DNA from 3 places in the Rummeliibacillus sp. NPDC094406 genome. Region 1 is predicted to be linked to each of the others. Evidence: riboswitches for the same ligand, from Rfam matches in the RefSeq annotation. Region 1 holds a riboswitch; each other region holds the start of a gene.
The links. Region 1 has a riboswitch for preQ1 ahead of ACIQ4I_RS14595 (QueT transporter family protein). Riboswitches for the same ligand answer to the same signal wherever they lie in the genome.
Positions count from the first base shown of each region.

Region 2: linked by a shared signal. The riboswitch ahead of ACIQ4I_RS00405 (VUT family protein) and the one ahead of ACIQ4I_RS14595 (QueT transporter family protein) in region 1 are both predicted to bind preQ1.
Region 3: linked by a shared signal. The riboswitch ahead of queC (7-cyano-7-deazaguanine synthase QueC) and the one ahead of ACIQ4I_RS14595 (QueT transporter family protein) in region 1 are both predicted to bind preQ1.

Region 1 is NZ_JBIWGZ010000005.1:164,754-168,041, reverse strand. Features, by position in the region: gene ACIQ4I_RS14600 (DUF418 domain-containing protein) at 1-1,040, opposite strand, end outside; gene ACIQ4I_RS14595 (QueT transporter family protein) at 1,144-1,635, opposite strand; PreQ1 riboswitch class I at 1,643-1,687, opposite strand; gene ACIQ4I_RS14590 (ABC transporter substrate binding protein) at 2,095-3,102, shown strand; gene ACIQ4I_RS14585 (ABC transporter permease) at 3,120-3,288, shown strand, end outside.
Region 2 is NZ_JBIWGZ010000001.1:84,884-88,171, reverse strand. Features, by position in the region: gene ACIQ4I_RS00410 (aldehyde dehydrogenase family protein) at 1-1,183, opposite strand, end outside; PreQ1 riboswitch class I at 1,439-1,483, shown strand; gene ACIQ4I_RS00405 (VUT family protein) at 1,651-2,184, shown strand; gene ACIQ4I_RS00400 (acyl-CoA dehydrogenase family protein) at 2,402-3,288, opposite strand, start outside.
Region 3 is NZ_JBIWGZ010000001.1:648,622-651,909, forward strand. Features, by position in the region: gene queE (7-carboxy-7-deazaguanine synthase QueE) at 1-556, opposite strand, end outside; gene queD (6-carboxytetrahydropterin synthase QueD) at 549-1,022, opposite strand; gene queC (7-cyano-7-deazaguanine synthase QueC) at 1,026-1,694, opposite strand; PreQ1 riboswitch class I at 1,740-1,782, opposite strand; gene ACIQ4I_RS03095 (aldehyde dehydrogenase family protein) at 2,294-3,288, opposite strand, start outside.

The DNA of each region.
Region 1 (3,288 bases):
CCAAGAATAATGCTATTGAATGTACCAAAGTTCTCAAACCAGCCGAAACCATAGCCATAAAATAAAGTTGTACAAATAATGGTTTGCATAATGTAATTTGTTAAAGATAATTTACCAATACTCTCGAATCCTCGGAAAAGGAAATGAGAAGAATGTTTCGTATATAGATGGGAAAAAGCAGCGATATAGCCAAGCGCAAGAATCGGACCACCAATGATTAATCCTATACCTGACCAATTACTATTTTCCATTAAATGTCCCCAAGCCTTCAATGCAACCCCAACGGGTATTAACAAAACCCATTTTTTGTAAGTTGCGAGAAGCTTATGGGGATCAGAAAATAGATTAAGTTTAGCAGCCGCCATTCCAAGTAGAAATAGGGGGGCAGATAAAATAGGCGTAATCATCAAGATGAAGAATATAATAACGGGATTTTCATCAAGCATACCAGATAAGGGATCTTCCTCATTATTACGAAAATCATAAATTTGGCTATAAGATCCATCACCATAAATAAGTTTAGATTTTTCAATATAGTCACTTGTTAGTTGCGTATCCAAATTTGTTTCTTCTAATTGGCCATAACCAAATGGTATTGTTAATACGAAAGAGATGATCGCCCAAATAATTAATGTTTTTGGTTTTCTCTTTATGAAGAACAATAAGAGAAATCCAAATAGACCATAGAAAGTTAAAATATCTCCTTCCCAAAGAAAAGCAGAATGTAATAACCCCATTGTCAAAAGCATAAGAAATCGACGAACTAAAAACCATCTGGAATGATAACCGCGATTATGTAAAGATTCTACTAATTTTATGAGAGAAAAACCGAAAAGAAATGTAAAAATAGGAAGAAAAGTTTCTTCTATAAATATTTGTATAAATTTATAGGAACCGTAATCGAAATTGGATAAATCGAAATGATTAATTTCATCTTTCCCGAAGATTCCATATTGAAATATAAGCATATTAGCTAGAAGAATTCCAAGTAAACTAAAACCTCTTAAACTATCAATTAAATGAATCCTTGCTGTTTGCATAGCGTAACTCCTTTAACGTTTCATTTATTATCAGATAAAGAAAAAAGCATTTCCATGTTGATTTTAACATGAAAATACTTTTCTTGAATTTTATAGAAAAAAATCAATCTTCAATTAATTTCTTGAAATTGATGCGCTTATTTAATGCAGTCATTAAAGGAATACTTACAGCCATAACTGCAAATTCGCCGGCAGCACAAAAAAGCCATGTTAATAGAAATGGAAGCTTAGAAAGAAGATGTATTTCTATAGCTATGATGAACATTGTAAAAGTAAATACGACCGTATTGAAAATCATACGTGTTAGCTGTCCTTTAATAAAGCGAGCAGAGAAAATAGTAAGTCCAAGTGCAAGAATTGATTGCCCTACACCAAATACTAAATCATACGTACCATATGGTGAGAAGAACAGATTCGTGATAAATACACCAATTACGATGCCAATCATATATTTTTTGTTGAAAACAACAAGGTGGTTGAACATTTCTGATATACGAAATTGCACATTAGTAAAGCTAATAGGTGCAATAAGGATTGAAACCGCAATGTAAAGAGCAGCAATAATTGCGCTGACAGTTAAAGATTTTGTCTTCATTATTTAGTTCCCCCTAGTTTTTTTACGTGGGATGGTTTCGAACCACGTTATTATTTAGAAACAAAATAACATTGTAAATATATTGAGTGAATATGTCAAATTGCATTTTACTAATATTTTACCCGTGGCTCGCTTTCCAGCAGGACTATGAATGAACTTCTCTGAATTAATATCGCACGAGTAAATGCGAATGTATTTAATGTATTTTCAGGGAGTCGCCATCATTCGCTCAAATCTAGCTTTAAAAAGTTCACAAAATAGACATGAATAGGTGGAGGTGTGTAAAAACCTTATATATAATCGATTTATTGAATTGAAGCGTTGAAGTTCAGTCTACTAAAATAGTCAAAAAATTCATAATATTATTGACTATTGTAAAAGCCTTCTGTAATATAACAATAATTAGTTGCTTTCAGTAAAGAAAAATAAGAGATAACAAGAAATCGAGGAGGAAACTTCATGAAAAAAATGAAAAAGTATGGATTACTTTTAATGTCAGTGATCATCGTATTAGCGCTGGCTGCATGTGGTAGTAAAGATGATTCATCATCAGCTGATACAAAAGATAAGAATGCAGCGACAGATGAAAAAACTTATAAAGTTGGAATCACGCAAATCGTTGAACATCCATCGTTAAATGAGGCAACAAAAGGTTTCAAAGCCGCACTTAAAGATGCGGGCTTAAAAGTTAAATATCAAACTGAAATCGCTCAAGGAGATCAAAGTGTTAATACAACAGCTGCTAATAACTTAGTAGGTAGTGGAGCAGATTTAATTTTTGCCAATTCTACGCCAAGTGCTCAAGCAGTAGCTGCCGCAACTTCAGATATTCCAATTGTATTTACTTCTGTAACAGATGCAGTTGGTGCCGAACTCGTAAAATCAATGGACAAACCTGGTGGTAACGTAACGGGTACTGTTGATACTCACCCAGATGCTATTCCAAATACAGTAAAATTCTTATCAGAACAATTAGGTGCTAAAAAAGTAGGGATGGTGTTCAACTCAGGTGAACAAAACTCGCGTGCACAAGTAGACAACGTGAAGAAAGAAGCAAAAAAAGCAGGTATTACAATCGTTGAAGCTTCTGCAGCAACTTCAGCGGAAGTAAAACAAGCAACTGAATCATTAGTAGGTAAAGTAGACGCAATCTACATCATCACAGATAATACAGTAGTTTCAGCTCTTGAATCTGTATTAGATGTAGCAAACGAAAAGAAAATCCCAGTTATGGTAGGGGAACTTGACTCCGTAAAACGCGGTGGTCTTGGGGCATACGGCTTCAGCTATTATGATATCGGTTACGAAGCAGGTCAAAAAGCTGTCGAAATCTTAAAAGACGGTAAAAAACCAGCGGATATTCCAGTAGCATATCCAGCAAACTTAAAACTTGAAATTAACAAAACAACAGCAGATAAAATCGGTGTAAATATCAAAGAGGATTGGAAAGCAGAAGTAGTCAAATAGATTGGAGATGATTCTATATGTTTACAGCAATTTTTGGCTCAGTGGAGCAAGGGATCATCTATGCAATAATGGCACTCGGAGTGTATTTAACATTCCGAGTGTTAGATTTTCCTGATTTAACAGTAGACGGTAGCTTTGTGACAGGTGCCGCGACAGCAGCAACGATGATTACACTAGGGTACAATC
Region 2 (3,288 bases), on a different contig from region 1:
TTACTGAAATAATAGAAACGACCGGGCCAAATATTTCTTCTTTCGCAATTCTCATTTCTGGTGTTACATTCGTGAAAATGGTTGGTTCATAGAAGTTTCCGTTTTCTAACCCATTTCCTTTAACAATTTGCCCACCTGTTAGAAGTTTCGCTCCCTCTTCTTGTCCAATTTTGACGTATTCATCAATCCGTTCTAGTGCTGCACCGTTAATAACAGGACCTACTTTTACAGTTTCATCTAGTCCATCACCCATTTTCAATTCTTTAATACGACTTATTAATTTATGTTCAAGTTCTTCTTTCACATCTTTGTGAATAATAACGCGGCTTGTTGCTGTACATCTTTGTCCCGCTGTTCCAAATGCCCCCCACAAGATACCCTCTACTGCTAAGTCTAAGTCTGCATCTTCTAAAACAGTTACAGCATTTTTGCCTCCCATTTCTAGGGATGTTCTTTTCAATAACTCCCCTGCACGTCCATTGATTGCCTTTCCTACTTCGTTCGATCCTGTAAATGAGATTAAATCAATTTGCGGATGATCAACCATTGCACTTCCAACTACACTACCTGAACCATTCACTAGATTGATCAGTCCTTTTGGTAAACCAGCCTCTTCATAAATTTTCACAAATTCCTGAGCCACCATAGGCGTTTCAGTAGCTGGTTTCCACACCACGGCATTTCCAGATACAAGTGCCGGAAGTGATTTCCAGGAAGCAATTGCGATAGGGAAATTCCATGGTGTAATGATTCCTACCACTCCAATTGGAACTCTTATGCTCATCGCAAATTTGTTGCGAAGTTCAGATGGTATCGTATCTCCAAACAGGCGTCGTCCTTCTCCAGCCATATAGAATGCCATATCAATAGCTTCCTGAACTTCTCCTCTACCTTCATCAATTACTTTTCCCATTTCACTTGTAAGAATTTGAGCAATCTCTTCTTTTCTTTCTTTTAATAAATTCGCAACTTTATATAAAACCTCTGCACGATCTGGAGCAGGTACTAAACTCCATTCCTTTTGAGCACTTTTTGCAGCATTTACCGCTCTATCTACATCATCATTAGTAGATTGTGTTACTTCTGCTAATACTTGGCCATTAGCTGGATTTGTTACAGGAATAAATTTACCTGATGAACCTTCACACCATTCACCGTTAATGTAGTTTAAGACTTTTTTCATCTGAGCCCCTCCAATATTTTGAAATTTCAATCTTTATATAATCAATTTACCTTTTAATCCTTTTTATAACTATGTTCAAATTGAACAAAATTTCAATGCTAATTCTGGATTTATTCCGTCTATTTTTCACAATTCAACTAATAAAAAGAGGTAAGTTGAATGAAGAACAGGAAATTATTACTAAAAAATAAATCAACAAACGATCAGATAATATGGTAAAATAACTTTTGAAACTAAATAAAACTTTTACTAAATGTAAAAGAGGTTCTAGAAAAACCCTCTATAAAAAACTAGGGATAACTATATCTTTAGGGATATAGTTTTTTATTTTGCTAGGATCCTTCTTATTTTTAGAAATACGGGAGGAAATGGAAGATTTGGATTATCTAAACAACGAAAAGAAAGTTACATAAAAATCGATTTCGATATGTTTAAAAAAATTCACGATTTAAAAGGAGTCTTATTCTATGAGAGTTTTCTTATATCTCTTAGCTATCGTTCTAGCTAATGTCATTACAGCAAGTTTTAACCCACTTATTTTAGGAATATTTATCATTCCTTATGGCTCATTCCTAATCGGAGCTACTTTCATCTTACGAGATCTTGTACAAAACAAATATGGAAAGAAAAAAACGTATCTTTTTATTGGACTTGCATTACTGTTATCAGCTATTTCTAGCTATTTATTGGGCGATACGTTATGGATTGTCTTCGCTAGCGCGGTAAGTTTTGCAGTTTCTGAGACAACTGATACAGAAATTTATTCGAGAATGAAAACGTCCATCAGCATGAGAATTCTATATAGCGGTGTTGTTGGTGGGATCTTGGATTCTACGATTTTTGTTATCGTCGGATTATCACCACTTGGTGCAGGATTTGTACCATGGGATGCTGTGTGGATGGCGATTTTAGGTCAAATCATGATCAAAGTTGTGATGCAAATTTTGGGTGTTCTGGTTCTACAGTTCACCAATTTCACAAAAGAACAGTCTGCGAATTAGTGTATGATGTGCGAATATGGAGTATATCGGATCGAAGCTATTGAAATGCTATAGTAGCAGAAATAGTGATGGCTACGGAACTTGTCCAGCATATGAATTATGATTCAATGATCTATAATATTAACTTGAATTGAAATAAAATATCATAAAAAAGATGCTGCCCATTTGGGTTAGCATCTTTTTTATGTAATCACATAATAAAACCCAAATAAAAAGTTTATTCGCGAGAGTAACTTTTAAATCCAAATAAGTATTTACCAAATGCCTCGATACCATCTTCGTAAAGGGACGTTACATGTGTGCCAATGGCAATTAAGTCTCTCATCATCATTTCAACAGGCTTTCCTCTCTTTAATGCAGAAGCACCAAGCGACAGTGTTATTTCAACAGAAATATCCACGCAATTACGAATTATCTGAACCCTAAGAGCATGACAAATTGATGGATCGTATTGGCCTTCATCTTCATTTAACATATTAATGTATTCGTTCATCATCGCTTCAGAAGCCTTATGTTTAAGTGTTAACTTCGCAAGTATACGTTGACTTCTGCTCTTTTTATGTTCTTCAATTCCAGAAGCACGAACTCGATTTGCTGTACAAACTTTAAATTCATCAAGTACTCTTTGTGCAGCACCTAAACACATAGAAGCAAAACCCATATAGAAAGCATTATAAAACGGTACGTTATAATATAAATAATCTTCGTCTACTTCTAATTTAAATGGCTTTCTATTTTGTGCTACTTTCGAGAAGCGAATAACCATATCGTCTGGAACAAATACATTTTCTATACTTACTGTATGACTACCTGTGCCTCTTAAGCCTAATGAATCCCAATCTTTCGTTACGTTAAGTTCCGATGTATTCATACATAAACCTAATGATTCAGGTTCATCTTCATCGTCAAATTGATATCTAGCACCTACTGAAATCCATTCAGAATAGTTGATTCCACTTACGTAATTCCATGTACCAGATATTATAAACCCACCGTCACATTTTTCTATTTTGCCAACTGGTGCAAAAATATCGGCAACTAGTCCTCCGTCATAAACGATTTCATCCATTCGATGTTTTGGTAAAAATGCTACCCATGCGTTAT
Region 3 (3,288 bases), on a different contig from region 1:
AATAGAATGGTACATCTGGATAACGATGATGTACCCTTTTCCCGTACTCAAAATCTTCATCATTAAAGATAACAATCTTTAGCGACACATGTTGACTGTTCTTACTGTCTTTAAGATTCGCTAATATGTCATCGAGAATTGCGAAATTTGTTTTCATACCAGAGCTAGGTGGTTTAGGTGAAATGGTTAGTTCATCTATCTCATAAAACCATTCTTGCCATCTGCTTCCCTGTGTTTCGACACCAATTTGTATCTGGTTTTCTTTTAATAGAGATACTAAACGATCTAGGTTTTTCAATAATGCTGGGTTACCTCCCGAAATAGTCACAAAAGAAAAACCATTTCCACCAATTCGTTTCAGCTCATTCCATATTTCTTCAGCTGTCATTTGTACAATTTGATCTTTCCCACTACCATCCCATGTAAAAGCAGAATCGCACCAGGAACAGGAATAATCACAACCTGCCGTACGAACAAACATTGTCTTTTGACCAATAACCATTCCTTCACCTTGAATAGTGGGACCGAAGATTTCTAAAACAGGAATTTTACTCAAAATCCATCCACTCCCGTCTTGCTTCAGCAAAACTTGTCGGAGTTTCGTAAAGGCGGACAAATTCTACACGAGCTCCTTTATAGGATTGCTCCTCTAGCAAAGCTTCTGCCATTTTTTCATATATCCAAACAACCATGTTTTCAGCTGTTGTATTCATTAAAGGAAGCGTTTCATTCAAATATCGATGATCCAAATAGATTTCAATTTTTTCTTTCCAAATATTTTTTATATCACCAAAATCGATCATCAAACCACGTTCATCTGTATAGCCACTTAAGCCAAATATTACTCGATACGTGTGACCATGCAGATTTTTACACTTTCCCTCATAACAATGTAGATGATGAGCTGCATCAAAAGTAAATTCCTTACTTACCAGAACTCGTTTAGCATGGTATTTTAATTGATCTCGTTTTATATCTTCATCAATCTTTTGAAGATGATCGACAATTTTAAATCCATACATTTCTTATGACTCCTTTCGAACACTTAAGTATTCCGAAAGACCTTTCAGCCTTAACTTGCAAGCAGGACATTCTCCACAGCCATCTGCGATGATGCCATTATAACAAGTTAAAGTTTTTTCACGAACAAAGTCAAATGCCCCTAATTGATCTGCTAGAGCCCAAGTTTCTGCTTTGTTTAACCACATTAGTGGTGTATCAATAACAAAGGAATCATCCATTGCTAGGTTTAAAGTGACATTTAAAGATTTTATAAACATATCCCGACAATCAGGATAACCGCTGAAATCTGTTTCACAGACACCTGTGACAATATGTTTAGCACCAATTTGTCTTGCAAGTACTCCTGCAAATGAAAGAAACAGTAAATTACGTCCCGGCACAAAAGTCGAAGGTAGTTCTCCATCTTCTCCTTCTTTCACTTCTATATCACTACGAGTCAATGCATTTGGAGCCAATTGATTAAGAAGTGACATATCCAGAATATGATGCTTTACGCCAAGTTCTTTGGCAATATTTTGCGCACATTCAATTTCTAGACTGTGTCGTTGGTCATAATCAAACGTCACTGCCTCAACTTCTTCAAATTTTTCGAGTGCCCAGAACAAACATGTTGTACTATCCTGACCACCACTAAACACGATAACAGCTTTTTCTTTTTTCATTTCTGCAATTACTCCTTTATTGCAAAAAAACAGTACTCTAAGAAAGAGTACTGTTTCTTCTTAGTTTTTTAAAGAGGGTAGCTAGAACCTCTTCCGCTTTAAAGCAGAATATTTAATTCCATACTAATAGTATATTTATGTTATCAGTAAATCAAGGATTTTCTTATTGTTATCAAAATGAATCTATTCCAAAAAATACTTTTCTATACGAAAAACGCGAATGTAATCTAAATATACACCCAAATGATTCGGACTATACTGCAACAATACTATTTGCTTAATACGCTGCTTCAGATGGCGCTTTCCGCGGAAGAGCGGTGAGCCCTCCTCGTCCGAAAACCCTTTGCTCCTGCGGTTACTCGTCGCAGTTAAAAGATTGCTCCTGCGGTTACTCGTCGCAGTTAAAAGATTGTTCCTGCATCGCTACGCTAACTTCGTCGCAGGACTTTGAATAGATCTCACTGAATTAACATAGCACGAAGGAAATGCGAATGCATTTTCGAGGACTCGCCATCTTGCTTCTTAGACAGGTATAGCACATACAATTTCCTCATTTAATGTTCGTGTTTTTCATCAAAACTTTGAATTATGAAATTGACTCAAATTAGTTAATCTCCCGTTTTAAAGCTTATAAACTTTTGCTCCATCATCTCATTCATGGCATATTTTACGCCTTCTCTACCAACACCACTGTCTTTCCATCCACCATAAGGCATATTGTCATTTCGATATGTCGGAATATCATTTACAATCACTCCACCTGTTTCAAGACGTTCAGCTACATAGAATGCCCGTTCAATACTTGGAGTCATCACACCTGAATTTAAGCCATAACGTGAATCATTTGCATCCTTGATGGCTTCATCCAATGTACCAAATGGAAAAATGCATACAATGGGACCAAAAACTTCAAAGCGAAATACTTTAGAATCTCGATTTACATTTGTTAAAACAGTTGGGTATAATACATTCCCTTCTACATTTCCGCCGCACTCAATTTTTGCTCCCTCTTGTACGGCTTCATCTAACCAGGTTTTTAATCGATCTAAAGATTTTTTTGAGATAACTGCCGTGATATTTGTCTTTTCATCCAATGGTGGACCAACTACAAGTTGTTTTGTTCGACTTACAAACCGTTCTAAAAATTGTTTATACAACGATTGATGTATATAGATTCTCTGAATCGAGATACAAACTTGACCATTGTTTGAAAAAGACCCCAAAACACTTCGATCTATGACTTTGTCAATATCCACACCTTCATCAATAATAAAAGGAGAATTAGATCCTAATTCAAGTGTTAATTTGCGGAAACCTGCTTGTTGTTGAATTATATGACCAACCTCAACGCTACCTGTAAACGTTACTTTTTTGACATGTGGATGAGACGTTAACACCTCACTTAATACATCGCCTTTTCCTGGAATAATGTTCAACACTCCATCTGGAAGTCCAGCTTCTTTAAAAATTTCAGCCAAAGCTAATGCACTAAGCGGTGTTTGTTCAGCAGGTTTTAGAACAATTGAATTTCCAGCTGCAATCGCTGGTCCTACTTTGTGAGCCACAAGATTGAAAGGAAAATTAAAAGGTGTAATAGCCGTCA